Regions from separate parts of the Pseudomonas bijieensis genome, predicted to be linked through region 1. Evidence: predicted binding sites of a transcription regulator. Region 1 holds the regulator's gene; the other holds the start of a gene.
What was found. Region 1 encodes FliA, which starts transcription of late flagellar genes. Its sites were predicted from a motif close to CTAAAGTTTNNNNNNNNNNNGCCGNTAA; they were not measured.
Positions count from the first base shown of each region.

Region 2: a site for FliA is predicted at 2,008-2,035, ahead of GN234_RS03405 (methyl-accepting chemotaxis protein). Genes of this name have one in related genera too.

Region 1 covers NZ_CP048810.1:2,378,593-2,385,886, forward strand. The annotation lists gene GN234_RS10265 (protein-glutamate methylesterase/protein-glutamine glutaminase) at 1-912, opposite strand, end outside; gene GN234_RS10270 (chemotaxis protein CheA) at 961-3,216, opposite strand; gene GN234_RS10275 (protein phosphatase CheZ) at 3,247-4,032, opposite strand; gene GN234_RS10280 (chemotaxis response regulator CheY) at 4,051-4,422, opposite strand; gene fliA (RNA polymerase sigma factor FliA) at 4,590-5,336, opposite strand; gene fleN (flagellar synthesis regulator FleN) at 5,333-6,163, opposite strand; gene flhF (flagellar biosynthesis protein FlhF) at 6,280-7,294, opposite strand, start outside.
Region 2 covers NZ_CP048810.1:830,562-837,855, reverse strand. The annotation lists gene GN234_RS03420 (SDR family oxidoreductase) at 1-49, opposite strand, end outside; gene GN234_RS03415 (VOC family protein) at 235-639, shown strand; gene GN234_RS03410 (MalY/PatB family protein) at 803-1,951, opposite strand; gene GN234_RS03405 (methyl-accepting chemotaxis protein) at 2,131-3,642, shown strand; gene GN234_RS03400 (hypothetical protein) at 3,771-4,379, opposite strand; gene GN234_RS03395 (alpha/beta fold hydrolase) at 4,689-5,762, shown strand; gene GN234_RS03390 (YkgJ family cysteine cluster protein) at 6,001-6,747, shown strand; gene GN234_RS03385 (AraC family transcriptional regulator) at 6,993-7,294, shown strand, end outside.

The DNA.
Region 1 (7,294 bases):
GGACTTGGCCGCGGAACCGAAGGTAATGTCCACGCAAGGCTTGTAGTTCAGGCGCTCGTCGCCCGGCAGGATTTTCACCGCGCCACGGCCGTCGATCATCATCTGCTTGCCACCTGGCGCCAACAACGCCAGGCCGGGACGCAGGATGTCGCCATCCTCGGCTTCCTTGACGCTGATGTTGCACAGCTTGTCCAGGCGTTCGGCAAAAGCCTTGGTGAACGCCGCCGGCATGTGCTGGATCAACACGATGGGGGCCGGGAAATTGGCCGGCAACTGGGTCAGGACCCGTTGCAGCGCCACCGGACCACCCGTGGACGTGCCGATGGCGACCAGCTTGTAGGCTTTACGCTTGGGGGCCGGCGACGACGCAGTGGCGGCGGGCGCCGGACGGGCAGGAGTCGGTGCCGGAGCGCTGCGTACCGGGGCTGGATTGAAGCTGCCCGACGACGTCGGCGCCGGGCTTGGCGCCACGACAGGGGCTGGCGCGGGTACGCTGTAGGCACTGACACGCCGGTTGCTGCGGGAAATACTGTGGACCTTTTCGCACAGCAACTGCCGGACCTTGTCGGGGTTGCGCGAAATGTCTTCGAAATTTTTCGGCAGGAAATCCACCGCCCCGGCATCCAGCGCATCGAGGGTTACCCGGGCGCCTTCATGAGTCAGGGACGAGAACATCAATACCGGAGTCGGGCAGCGCTGCATGATATGCCGCACGGCCGTGATGCCATCCATCATCGGCATCTCGTAGTCCATGGTAATCACGTCCGGCTTGAGTGCCAGGGCCTGATCGATCGCCTCTTTGCCGTTGGTCGCGGTACCGACGACCTGAATGCTCGTGTCCGCCGAAAGAATTTCCGAGACGCGGCGGCGGAAAAACCCCGAATCGTCCACCACCAGGACTTTAACTACCATAAACACTCCGTTAGACGAGGCGCGGCCCTGGGCCCCGCCCCTCCAGAATCAAATACGCCGTGCGGCGTAACGCTTGAGCATGCTTGGCACATCGAGAATCAACGCGATGCGGCCGTCGCCGGTGATGGTGGCGCCGGACATGCCCGGGGTGCCCTGGAGCATCTTGCCCAACGGCTTGATGACCACTTCTTCCTGGCCCACCAACTGGTCGACGACGAAGCCGATCCGCTGGGTGCCCACCGAAAGGATCACCACATGGCCTTCGCCCTGCTCCACATGGGCCGCGGAGCTGACCAGCCAGCGCTTGAGGTAGAACAGTGGCAGTGCCTTGTCCCGTACGATCACCACTTCCTGGCCGTCCACCACGTTGGTGCGCGACAGGTCGAGGTGGAAGATCTCGTTGACGTTGACCAGCGGGAAGGCAAACGCCTGGTTGCCCAGCATCACCATCAGGGTTGGCATGATCGCCAGGGTCAACGGAACCTTGATGACAATCTTCGAGCCCTGACCCTTGGTCGAGTAGATATTGATCGAACCGTTGAGCTGGGAAATCTTGGTTTTCACCACGTCCATGCCCACGCCACGGCCCGACACGTCGGAAATCTCGGTCTTGGTCGAGAAGCCCGGGGCAAAGATCAGGTTGTAGCACTCAGTGTCGCTCAGGCGGTCGGCGGCATCCTTGTCCATCACACCGCGTTTCACCGCGATGGAACGCAATACGTTCGGGTCCATGCCTTTGCCATCGTCGGAGATCGACAGCAGGATGTGGTCGCCCTCCTGCTCGGCAGCCAGGATCACCCTGCCGCTGCGGACCTTGCCTGAAGCTTCGCGCTCTTCCGGCGACTCGATACCGTGGTCGACCGCGTTGCGCACCAAGTGGACCAACGGGTCGGCCAGGGCCTCGACAAGGTTCTTGTCGAGATCGGTCTCTTCACCCACCAGTTCCAGGTTGATTTCTTTCTTGAGCTGGCGAGCCAAGTCACGAACCAGGCGCGGGAAGCGCCCGAAGACTTTCTTGATCGGCTGCATGCGGGTCTTCATGACCGCGGTCTGCAGGTCCGCCGTGACCACGTCGAGGTTCGACACGGCCTTGGACATGGCTTCGTCCTGGCTGTTGAGGCCCAGGCGCACCAGACGGTTACGCACCAGCACCAGCTCGCCGACCATGTTCATGATCTCGTCCAGGCGTGCGGTATCGACCCGAACGGTGGTTTCGGCTTCGCTGGCCGGTTTTTCCGCTGGCGCAGCCGCTGGAGCGCGGGCGGGTGCCGGGGCAGCAGCGGCGGGCTTGGCGGGCTCGGCCTTGGGTTCCGGTGCCTTGGCCGCGGGTTTGGGCACAGCCTTGGCCGCGGGTGCTGCCGCAGTGGCGGCGGCAGGCGCGGCAGAAGCGGTACCGACTTCGCTGAACTTGCCCTTGCCATGCAGCTCATCGAGCAGTGATTCGAATTCGTGGTCGCTGATCAGGTCGCTACCCGCGGCAGCGGCAGCAGGCTTGGCCGGTGTCGGCGCCGAAGCGATGGCCGAATCCAGTGCGTCCACGGCAAAGGTGCCCTTGCCATGCAACTGATCGAGCAATGCTTCGAATTCATCGTCGGTGATGTCCGAGCTGTCGCCCGCGGCTTTCGGGGCGGCCGGGGCCGCCGACGGGACGACGGCATCAGGTGCGAACTGGCCCTTGCCATGGAGCTGGTCGAGCAGCGACTCGAACTCGGCATCGGTGATTTCATCGCTGGCAGCTCCATCGGCGGCCGGCGCAGCGGGTGCAACCGGAGCGGCCGGCGCCTCGGCCTGGGCCTTGACGGTGTTGAGGGAGTCCAGCAGTTGTTCGAATTCGTTATCGGTGATGTCGCCCGATTCCTCGGCGACCGGTTCTTCGACCACTGCCTCGGCAACCGGCGCCGCTTCGTCAGCCGATTGCGGCTCGGCCAGGCGCGACAGCGCGGCGAGCAGCTCGGGGGTGGCAGGGGTAATCGGCGAGCGCTCACGCACTTCGCTGAACATACTGTTGACCGCATCCAGCGCTTCAAGCACCACGTCCATCAGTTCCGAATCAACGCGACGCTCACCCTTGCGCAGGATGTCGAACACGTTCTCGGCAATGTGACAGCACTCCACCAGCTCGTTGAGCTGGAGGAAGCCGGCGCCTCCTTTTACAGTGTGGAAACCGCGAAAAATTGCATTGAGCAGATCCGCATCATCAGGTCGGCTTTCCAGCTCGACCAGCTGTTCGGACAGTTGCTCTAGAATCTCGCCGGCCTCAACCAGGAAATCCTGAAGGATCTCTTCATCGGCGCCGAAGCTCATTAATGGCTGCTCCTAAAACAGGGCTAAAACTCAGAATCCAAGGCTGGACAGCAAATCGTCCACATCGTCCTGACCGGACATAACGTCTTCTCTTTTATCGGCATGAATTTGCGGACCTTCACCCTGAGAGAGATGTTTTTGTGGATCTTTTTCAGCAAGCATCGCTTCACGGTCGTGTTCGATACCTGCAAAGCGGTCGACCTGGCTGGCCATCAACACCAGTTTGAGCAGGTTGCTTTCCACTTCGGTGACCAGTTGGGTCACACGCTTGATCACTTGGCCGGTCAGGTCCTGATAGTCCTGGGCCAGCAGAATGTCGTTGAGGTTGCTTGCTACGGCGCGGTTCTCGGTGCTGCTGCGCGTCAGGAAACCGTCGACCCGACGGGCCAGTTCCCGAAACTCTTCAGCGCCGACTTCTCGACGCATGAACCGACCCCAGTCGGTGCTCAAGGCCTGGGCTTCTTCGCTCAGGCCATTGACCAGCGGCGTTGCGCTTTCCACCAGGTCCATGGTGCGGTTGGCCGCGGCCTCGGTCAGCTTGACCACATACCCCAGACGCTCGGTGGCGTCGGTGATCTGCGAGACTTCCTCGGCCTGCGGCATATGCGGGTCGATCTGGAAATTGACAATCGCGCTGTGCAGTTCACGCGTGAGCTTGCCCACTTCCTGATACAGACCGCGGTCACGGGTCTGGTTGAGCTCATGGATCATTTGAACCGCATCGCCAAAGCGACCTTTTTCAAGGCTGTCGACCAGTTCGCGGGCATGTTTTTTCAGGGTCGATTCGAAATCGCCCATTGAAGATTCGTTGTCCATAGCTCCCCCGTGGCGCCGTTAACCGATGCGTTCGAAGATTTTTTCGATCTTCTCTTTCAACGCCTGGGCCGTGAAGGGTTTGACCACATAGCCGTTGACACCGGCCTGGGCCGCTTCGATGATCTGCTCGCGCTTGGCTTCGGCAGTGACCATCAGCACCGGAAGATGCTTGAGTTTTTCGTCGGCACGCACCTGACGCAGCAGGTCGATACCGGTCATGCCCGGCATGTTCCAGTCGGTGACCAGAAAATCGAAGTTGCCACTGTGCAACATCGGGAGCGCAGTGGTCCCGTCATCTGCCTCGGCCGTGTTGGTGAACCCAAGGTCACGCAACAGGTTTTTTATGATCCGCCGCATCGTTGAGAAGTCATCAACGATGAGGATTTTCATGTTCTTGTCCAATTCGACCTCCAAGCAGTCTTAAACGCGCCCAGCACCTGGACGCGCCATTTCAATCAATCCGGCACAACACTCGACAACGGTCTGGAGCACAACGGATGGAGACTGGCGCAGTACTTGCCAGGCCAGCCTCGTTCGCAGTGTCCCCACACTGCCTGTCAACGCGCTCGCCACTCCCCCAAACGCCCCCGCAAACGGGCCGCGCACTGGCTGTGTAACTGGCTGACCCGCGATTCGCTGACCCCCAGGACCTCACCGATTTCCTTGAGGTTCAGCTCTTCGTCGTAGTACAGCGCCAAGACCAGTCGCTCACGCTCCGGCAAATTGGCAATCGCATCCGCCAGCGCGCTCTGGAAACGTTCATCTTCCAGGTCACGCGATGGCTCCATGTGAGCACTCGCGCCATCCTCGTGCAGTCCCTCGTGTTCACCACCGTCCTGCAACAGGTCGTCGAAACTGAACAGGCGGCTGCCCAAGGTATCGTTCAAAATCCCGTAATAATCATCGAGACTCAACTGGAGTTCGGCCGCAACCTCGTGATCTTTAGCGTCACGCCCGGTTTTAGCTTCAATTGCCCGAATTGCATCGCTGACCATGCGGGTATTGCGGTGCACCGAGCGTGGCGCCCAATCGCCCTTGCGGACTTCATCGAGCATGGCCCCGCGAATGCGAATACCGGCATACGTCTCGAAACTGGCGCCCTTGCTCGCGTCGTATTTGTTCGACACTTCGAGCAGGCCGATCATGCCCGCCTGGATCAAGTCTTCGACCTGGACACTGGCCGGCAACCGCGCCAGCAAGTGGTAGGCGATACGCTTGACCAGTGGCGCGTAACGCTCGATCAATTCGTACTGGGCGTCCCGTGCCGATTTTTTGTAGAGATGGTTGTAACCGCTGGCTGTCATAGCACGGGCCCTGCTGTTTGTTGCACAAGACGCTCGACGAAAAATTCCAGATGCCCGCGCGGGTTGGCCGGCAACGGCCAGGTATCGACCTTCTGGGCGATCGCCTTGAACGCCAGCGCGCATTTGGAACGTGGAAAGGCTTCATAAACGGCACGTTGCTTCTGGACGGCCTTGCGTACGCTTTCGTCGTAGGGCACGGCGCCGACGTATTGTAGGGCGACGTCCAGGAAGCGATCCGTGACCTTTGTCAACTTGGCGAACAGGTTGCGGCCCTCCTGCGGGCTCTGGGCCATGTTGGCCAGGACGCGGAAGCGATTCATGCCATAGTCGCGGTTCAGCAGCTTGATCAAGGCATAGGCGTCGGTGATGGACGTCGGTTCGTCGCAGACCACCAGCAACACTTCCTGGGCCGCGCGTACGAAACTGACGACCGAGTCGCCGATACCGGCCGCGGTGTCGATCACCAGCACATCGAGGTTGTCGCCGATGTCGCTGAAAGCCTGGATCAGGCCGGCGTGCTGGGCCGGGGTCAGGTGAACCATGCTCTGGGTGCCGGAGGCAGCCGGCACGATGCGAATCCCGCCTGGCCCCTGCAACAGCACGTCGCGCAATTCGCAACGGCCTTCGATCACGTCCGCCAGGGTGCGTTTGGGTGTAAGCCCCAAGAGCACGTCGACGTTCGCCAGGCCCAGGTCGGCGTCCAGCAGCATGACCCGTCGGCCAAGCTCTGCCAGAGCCAGGGACAAGTTCACTGACACGTTAGTCTTCCCGACGCCACCTTTGCCGCCGGTCACCGCGATCACCTGTACGGGATGCATGCTGCCCATGTTCGTTCTTTACCTTGTCTTACTTAGACGGAGGCCACATTACTGGCTGCGCGTTCGCATACGGAACAATGCATGGCAGACCATCGATGTAGGTACAAAAAATATTCATGATTACCTCAGCCAACCTGCTTGGTCGGGCTGTGGTAGATATCAGCGAACATATCAGCCATGGCTTCTTCGCTGGGTTCTTCCTGCATTTGCACACTCACGGCACGGCTGACCAGTTGATGACGGCGCGGCAGATGCAAATCATCCGGGATCCGCGGCCCGTCGGTCAGGTAGGCCACCGGTAGTTCATGACCGATCGCCAGGCTCAACACCTCGCCCAGGCTTGCCGTTTCGTCCAGCTTAGTCAGGATGCAGCCGGCCAGCCCGCAGCGTTTGTAGCTGTGGTATGCGGCGGTTAGAACCTGTTTCTGGCTGGTGGTTGCCAACACGAGATAATTTTTTGACTTGATGCCGCGTCCGGCCAGGCTTTCGAGCTGCATGCGCAGGGCCGGATCGCTGGCTTGCAGGCCGGCGGTATCGATCAGTACGACGCGCTTGCGCAGCAACGGTTCCAATGCCTGGGCCAGGGACTGGCCCGGATCCACATGGGTCACCGACACGTTGAGGATCCGTCCCAGGGTCTTGAGTTGCTCCTGGGCACCGATGCGGAAACTGTCCATGCTCACCAGGGCGATGCTCTGGGCGCCGTACTTGAGTACGTAGCGGGCGGCGAGCTTGGCCAGGGTGGTGGTCTTGCCCATGCCGGCAGGACCGACCATGGCAATCACCCCGCCCTCTTCCAGCGGCTCGACTTCCGGCGTGGCAATCATCCGCGCCAGGTGCGCCAGCAACATGCGCCAGGCCTGGCGAGGTTCTTCGATACCATTGATCAATGCCAGCAGGTCCCGGGACAACGGACCGGACAGGCCGATGCGTTGCAGGCGACGCCACAGGTTGGCCTGGGCCGGACGGCTGCCTTGCAACTGGTTCCAGGCCAGGGAGCCGAGCTGGACTTCCATCAGCTCGCGCAGGCTGTTGAGCTCGAAGCGCATCGAGTCCAGGGCGCGCGGATCGACCCCACGGGCAGGCGCGGCGGGTGCCGGCTCTGGACGACGCGGTTCGGCCTGGGCCTGCTCGATCAGC
Region 2 (7,294 bases), 1.5 Mb from region 1:
GCACCGGCTGGCTTTGTTTCGGGAAAGGCGGGAAAGGGTAGTCGACCATTGTCATTCTCCAGGCTGGTTGCAATGGAGGGTGGACTATGGGGTTTCGGGCAGAGTTCGGTCGGATTTTCTTGCCAGTCGATGAGCGTGATGACGGGCGTTTCGTCGTTGAGTAGCGGACACCGGCGAACATCGGACGATGCTGTATTCTCCAATGTCGGTACGGTTTCGATAAGGAGCAAGGCAATGTTCAGCCACATACAGATCGGTGCGCGCGATCTGCCGAAAATGGTCGCTTTTTACGACGCGGTCCTCGGCTGCCTTGGGCTGGAGCGCATCGAGGGCGAAAACGACTCGGGCCCACCGGGGGAGGGTTGGCGGCGGCCCGGCAAGCATTGGCCGCAGGTTTTCGTCCAGCTGCCTTTCAATGGGCTGCCCGCCACCTGGGGCAATGGCATGCAAGTGAGCTTCGCCGCCGACTCCCCACAAACCGTTCGCGCCGCGTGGGAGCAGGCGCTTGCCATGGGCGGCTTCGACGAAGGCCCACCCGGCCCGAGGCCGCAGTATTGCGAAGGCTATTTCGGGGCGTATTGCCGCGATCCGGAAGGGAACAAGCTGTGCTTTATCCATGCGCCGGATATGCATGAATAAAGCGATCATGGCAGATGACTATTGTGGCGAGGGGATTTATCCCCGTTGGGCTGCGAAGCAGCCCCAATAAACAGCACACGAAGTTAATCTGATACAACGAGTGATCTGTTTTTAGGGCCGCTTCGCATCCCAGCGGGGATAAATCCCCTCGCCACAGGGCGGATCAGCCCCTGGCCTTCAGGCTGCGCTCCATCCGCGCGATGCCTTCTTCCAGCAACGCCCGCGGGCAGCCGAAGTTCAAGCGCACGAACTGACCGGCATCATCGCCAAAATCCAGCCCGGCGCTCAGCCCGACCTTGGCTTCTTTGAGGAAGAATCCATGCGGGTCATCCAGCCCCAACCCGGAGCAATCCAGCCAGGCCAGGTAAGTGCCCTGGGGCACGGTCATGGTGACGCCCGGCAGGCGAGTGTGCACCGCCTCGACCAGGTAATCACGGTTGGCTTGCAGATACGTTTTCAAGGCTTCGAGCCATGGGCCGGCTTCGCTATAGGCCGCACGGGTCGCTTCGAGGCCCAGGGCATTGACGCTGTCGACCATGCCGGCCCGGGCACTGTTGACCCGTTCGCGCACCTTGGCGTCCTGGATAATGGCGAACGAGGTTTTCAGCCCGGCGATGTTGAAGGCCTTGCTGGCGGACATCAGGGTGATGGTGCGCTCGGCAATTTCCGCACTGAGGGACGCGGTGGGAATATGCACGCGGCCGTCGAAACACAGCTCGGCATGGATTTCGTCGGAGATGATCCAGGCGTCCTGCTCCAGACAAATGTCCGCCACGGCCTTGAGCTCTTCGCGGTCAAACACCTTGCCCAGCGGGTTGTGAGGGTTGCTCAGCAACAGGGCGCCGCCGCCTTGCAACGCTTCGCGCAACGCGGCCAATGGCGTCTGGAATTCACCGTTGACCGGGTTGAATGGCAATTCCACTTTGTTCAACTGCCAGTGACCCGGGGCGTTGCGCAGCGGTGGATAGTTGGGCACCTGCACCACGACATTCTGCTGGGGTTCTACCAAGGCATGCAGCGCCATGTTGAAACCCGGTTCGACACCCGGCAGGAACACGATCTGCTGGGGCTCGACGCGCCACGCGTACTTGCTCCACAGGTCAGCCACGACGGCGGCACGCAGATTGTCCTGGGCCACGCTGTAGCCCAGCATCGGATGTTCAAGGCGCTTGTGCAGTGCGTCGATGATCACCGGCGGGGCAGGGAAGTCCATATCGGCGACCCACATTGGCAACACATCGGCCGGGTAGCGGCTCCATTTGGTGCTACCGGTGCCGTGGCGTTCCAATACCGTGTCGAAATCGAAAGTCATGGGGGTTCCATCAGTCAGTCATGGGATGGCGAACATCATAAAGCAAAGACCTATGAGAAAAGCTTGGTGGCGTAGCGCCACTAATTAATGGTAATCAGTTAAAGTTCCATCTCGAAACGCCGCCAAGACGTGAACGGCATTGGTAACGGACCCTCCGAGTCTTTGAAAAGGACGACCCCATGACATCGCCCGTGCGCTTTAACGATCACCACCGTAAAGCCGATCGCATCATGTTGGGGCTGCTCTGGCTCACGTTGTTGTATTCCCTGAGCCTGGCATACCTGCACTCGACGTTTGCCCAGGCGCTGCTGGTCGGGGCGACTACCTGCGTGGCGAGCACCGCGCTTTACCGTGTCCTGGCGGGCACTCGGGCCATGCGTTGCATTATCGCGGTGGCGTTGATGGTCATGGCGGCATTGCACATCAACCAGACCCGGGGCGTGATCGAATTCCACTTCGGGATCTTCGTACTGCTGGCCGTGTTGACGTTCTACCGTGACTGGCTGCCGATTGTCGTTGCCGCTGCCACCATTGCGGTTCATCACCTCGGTTTTCACTGGCTCCAACACCAGGGTTATCCGGTGTTTGTGATGGATACCCACGCTGGCTGGTCGATGATTTTTCTCCACGCGTTCTACGTGGTGGTGGAAAGTGTGATCCTGATTTACCTGGCGAACCAGAGCCTGGCCGACGCCACGGAAAACCAGGATGTGCTCGACAAGGTTCTGGTGGCGGCCGCGCAATTGAGCAACGACGCTGGCAGGCAGCACAGCGAGGGCGTCAAGGTCTCTTCGAGCGAGCGTTTCGATCATTTCCTCCAGCAGGTTACCCAACTGGTGGACGGCGTAGTACGCGACACCCGAAACCTCTCGGACCTGGGCCAGGACCTGTCCCAGGTCGGCCAGACCCTGGAAACCGGCGCCCGCCACCAGCTCGATGAAGTGGCACAGATGAGCAGTGCGATCAGCCATCTGGTCCAGGCCATGGAGAACATTGCCGGCCATGTCGACCAGACCTTGCAGCGCGCCGGCCAGGCCAACGAGCAGGTCAATCGCGGGCGCAGCACGGTTGATCAGACCCGAGAAGAGATCGTCGAGCTGGCCGGTCGCATCAACCTGACCAACGAAACCGTGCAAGTCCTGGCTGAACAGGCACAGCAGATCGGCCAGGTGCTCGATGTGATCAATGGAATCGCCGAACAAACCAACCTGCTGGCCCTCAACGCCGCCATCGAGGCCGCTCGGGCCGGCGAGCAGGGCCGTGGTTTCGCGGTGGTGGCCGACGAAGTCCGGACCCTGTCCCAAAAGACCTCGACATCCACCACGGAGATCCAGCAGATCATTGCCAAGCTACAGCAGGGCAGCCGCCAGGCCGCTGTCGCCATGCAAGACAGCCGCGACGGGGTGGAGCGCTGCGTGTCCGCCAGTCAATTGGCCTCGCAATTGCTGCACGCCGTGGTGGAAGACATTGCCGTGATCAACCACTTCAACGACCTCATCGCCAGCACCACCCAGGAACAATCCAAGGCGTCGATGGGTATCAATGAGCGCTTGCAAAGCGTGCAGACCGTGGCTGAGCGCAACGCCGACAACATTGGCATCCTGACCCGAAGCAGTCAAAGCCTGCCGCCAATGGTGCAGCGGTTGGCGCTGTTGGGGGAGGCGTTTCACAGGAAGGGCGGGGCGGTCTGAAAAGCTTATAAATCCAGGTATGGGATGGAAAAGCGTCATGAAAAATTTCAGATGTTTTGCGTTGATGCATCTAAATGTGCGCGCTGCGTGTGAGTTCAGCGCGCGAAGACATCCCTGATTATGAGGGACTATATGAATTGGAGTTGCTTCAGCACGATAAAAACGAGCAGAGCTGTGGCAAGCCCATAGACGAGGGAAATCAAGATCGGATTGTTCGTGAGTGTCGTCAACGGTGTAGGCGCACTGCGCCTGACGAAAAAGTTGATAGCTCCCACCCCGGTAATCATCATGAGGGCAGTTATCGAGAACAACCCCAACGGAAGGTAATCGGAGCGCTTGACCTCCACTATCGTGGCGACCATGAGGAAGGAAGACGACAAGGTTATTACGGCGCCCAATGTCCACAATGAAAGATCGCCCGCCAGTCGGCGGATTACGCCTGCAAAGCCTCGCCCCATGAAGGCCTTAAGCGTGGGATTTTTTATGCTGGCCTCCAGATCCTTGAACATAAGTGCCGGCACGCAGAGCAAGATCGACGCACTGCCCACGCTGTTCACCAACCGGCCCAGGGAGTTACCCATTCTGTCCAGGTAATCCAACGGCTGAATATTTAGCGTATGGATCGCAAAATAGGTCGCGATTCCCGAAATGATCAACCAGACCAACGCCCGGAATACGAGGTCACGAACGAGATTTTTCTTCAGCCAGTCGTCAAACTGGTTTTTATCGGTGGACATGAAAATCCTTGTTAGATATCGGCTACATGAGTGAAGGCGTAATGATATCAGTTGGCAAGGATGCTACGGATGTGAGTTTTCCGATTTTGGCGATGACTACGTCGCAGATACTCGTGGGTTAAGCCCTTGTGGGCACGTGATACCCATCAGTCAATGTATCTCTGTGTATCCACCGCACGTACAGATACGGACTGTTTCTTTTAAGCGCATCGATGACACATCCGGGATACCTCGCCGGCGTCAAATGAACCCATCGAGACAGCATAAGCCGTCTCACGGGCTCACCCGCCGTTCGCAAGGAGATCCGCCATGGACACGACGCTGAAGCACCACACTTCTGCACCACGCCGCCGCCTGCTCGCGCCCTCCATCCTGGTACTCGCCATGATGCAATTGGGTACCTTGGGACTTGCCTCGTCACAGGCCAGCGCTGCCGACGTACCGGCCAGCACCATCGGCACCATCACGCTGGGCAGCCACACATCTTTCGGCCCGTTGAAACACGTCAAGGCTGGCCTGCTGGACGTTTCCTATGCCGAGGTCGGTCCTGCCGATGGGCCGGTGGTCATCCTGCTGCACGGTTGGCCCTATGACATTCACAGCTACGCCGATGTCGCTCCGGCTTTGGCCGAGAAGGGCTATCGCGTGCTGATCCCCTATGCCCGCGGCTACGGCGACACACGCTTCCTGTCGGCCAAGACCGTGCGTAACGGCCAGCCTTCTGCGCTGGCGAGCGATCTCATCGACTTCATGGACGCACTGAACATCAAGCAGGCCGTGCTCGGCGGCTACGACTGGGGTGCCCGTACCGCCGACATCGTCGCGGCCCTGTGGCCGGAACGGGTGAAAGCCCTGGTGGCGGTCAGTGGCTACCTGATCGGCAGTCAGGAAGCCGGCAAGACACCGCTGCCGCCGGCCGCCGAGTTGCAGTGGTGGTACCAGTTCTACTTTGCGACAGAACGTGGCCGCTTGGGCTATGAAAAGAACACCCACGACTTCGCCAAGCTGATCTGGAAGCTGGCGTCGCCGAAGTGGAATTTCGATGACGCGACTTATGACCGCAGCGCCGCCGCTTTGCAGAACCCCGATCATGTCGCCGTCTCGATCTTCAACTATCGCTGGCGCCTGGGTCTGGTCAAGGGCGAGGCAAAGTACGACAGGCTGGAGAAGAAACTCGCGACCTTTCCGTCCATCAACGTGCCAACCATCACTCTGGAGGGTGACGCCAACGGTGCGCCGCACCCACCGGCCGAGGCCTATGCCAAGCGATTCACCGGCAAATACGAGCATCGTTTGATCGAGGGCGGCATCGGTCACAACCTGCCGCAAGAGGCGCCGCAGGCGTTCGCCCAGGCTGTGATTGATGCTGATCATCTGCGCTAGCCCAGGGAGCTGCATCCTACGGTAATAACGACTCCTGATGTTCATCGGCCCAAATCGCAGGGTTTCGATTTGTCTGAGACCTGGAATCACCTTGGATCAGGCAACTATGCCGGCGGATCCGGCAAACGGATTGGCGTTTCGCTCCACATACTCTCGCGGCCCTGAGGCCCTGCCACGCGTGTATCCGAGTGGCGGGGGCTTCTGTAGGCGTTCGAAAACATGTGTATGAGTGCTTGATATGGAAAACGACACGATCCGCTTTGCCTGCAACGGCTGCGGGATCTGCTGCAAGGGGCGGCTGATTCCACTGACATTGGACGAAGCAAGACAGTGGTTACAACGCGGACATGAGGTGGCGGTCGTACTGGAGGCATTCGATGAGACGACTTGGTCTTCAGAGCCTCGACAATTCGCCCACAGCGCTCAACGGGCCGTGGCTGTCACCAGTGGCGATGCCCAGATTCGAGTCGTTGCGGTACTGGCGGGCAATGCGCTGACGCAGTGCCGCAACCTTGGTGACGATGGGCGTTGCGGTATCTATGAAGAGCGGCCGTTGGTCTGTCGAATCTACCCGATGGAAATCAATCCGCTCATTACCTTGCGTCCAGCCGACAAGGTCTGTCCTCCTGAGGTCTGGGAGGCGGGCGAGGTTCTGTTTACCGACCGCGTCGTCGATCCGATCCTGGCTGATCAGATCGAACGCTCCCGCCAGGCGGACAGGGACGATGCCCAGGCCAAGATTGCGCTGTGTGAAGCGATGGGCATGAACGTCGCTGCCTGGAAGGGCAACGCGTTGGCGGTGTACTTGCCTGATCGAGAGCAGTTGGCTGAAGCGATCATTCGTTACGACCGCGCCCCCGTGGCACCGAAAGGCCTGGATTGGAAAGTGCGGGTCGAAACGCCGGCCCTGGCCCAACGACTGCGGCAAGCAGGTGTCGCGTTGGACGATCAACGTTCAACCGGCTACATCTTCCAGGGTCTTTAGTTTTCGATCCAAGCCATCACTTTGTGCATCCCTGGCTCATTGAAACATCTTGTCATACCTGGCCTGGGGTGGTTGGTGTCGGTTACGGCTCGTTGAATCGTGCAAGAAATTACGCCAATCAGGCAAGCGGTTAGAATCGCCGACCCAGCATACTTGCGTCCATATTGATCAACGACTTGCGGTGATGCCGAACAGTGTTCGCCATCACCACAAGTCGTGAGCCCGATGTTTTCAAGGAGTGAAGTGTGCACAGCGATTTCAAAAGCGACCAGGTTGTCAGCGACATCAGTCGTCTGGCCGGTTCGGTCAGCCAGCTTGTGCCAAGCGATGGCGACCAGATCACCGCCATTGCCGGCTTGAGCCTGCATCGGCGCAAAGCAATCACCGCGCCGATGCATTGCATCTACGGCCTGGGGATCGGCGTGACCTTGCAAGGTCGCAAGCAAGCCATGATCGGGGACGAGATACTGACCTACGCGCCCGGCCAATCCATGGTGACCTGCGTGGATCTGCCGGTCATTTCCCATGTCTCCCAAGCCAGCGTTGC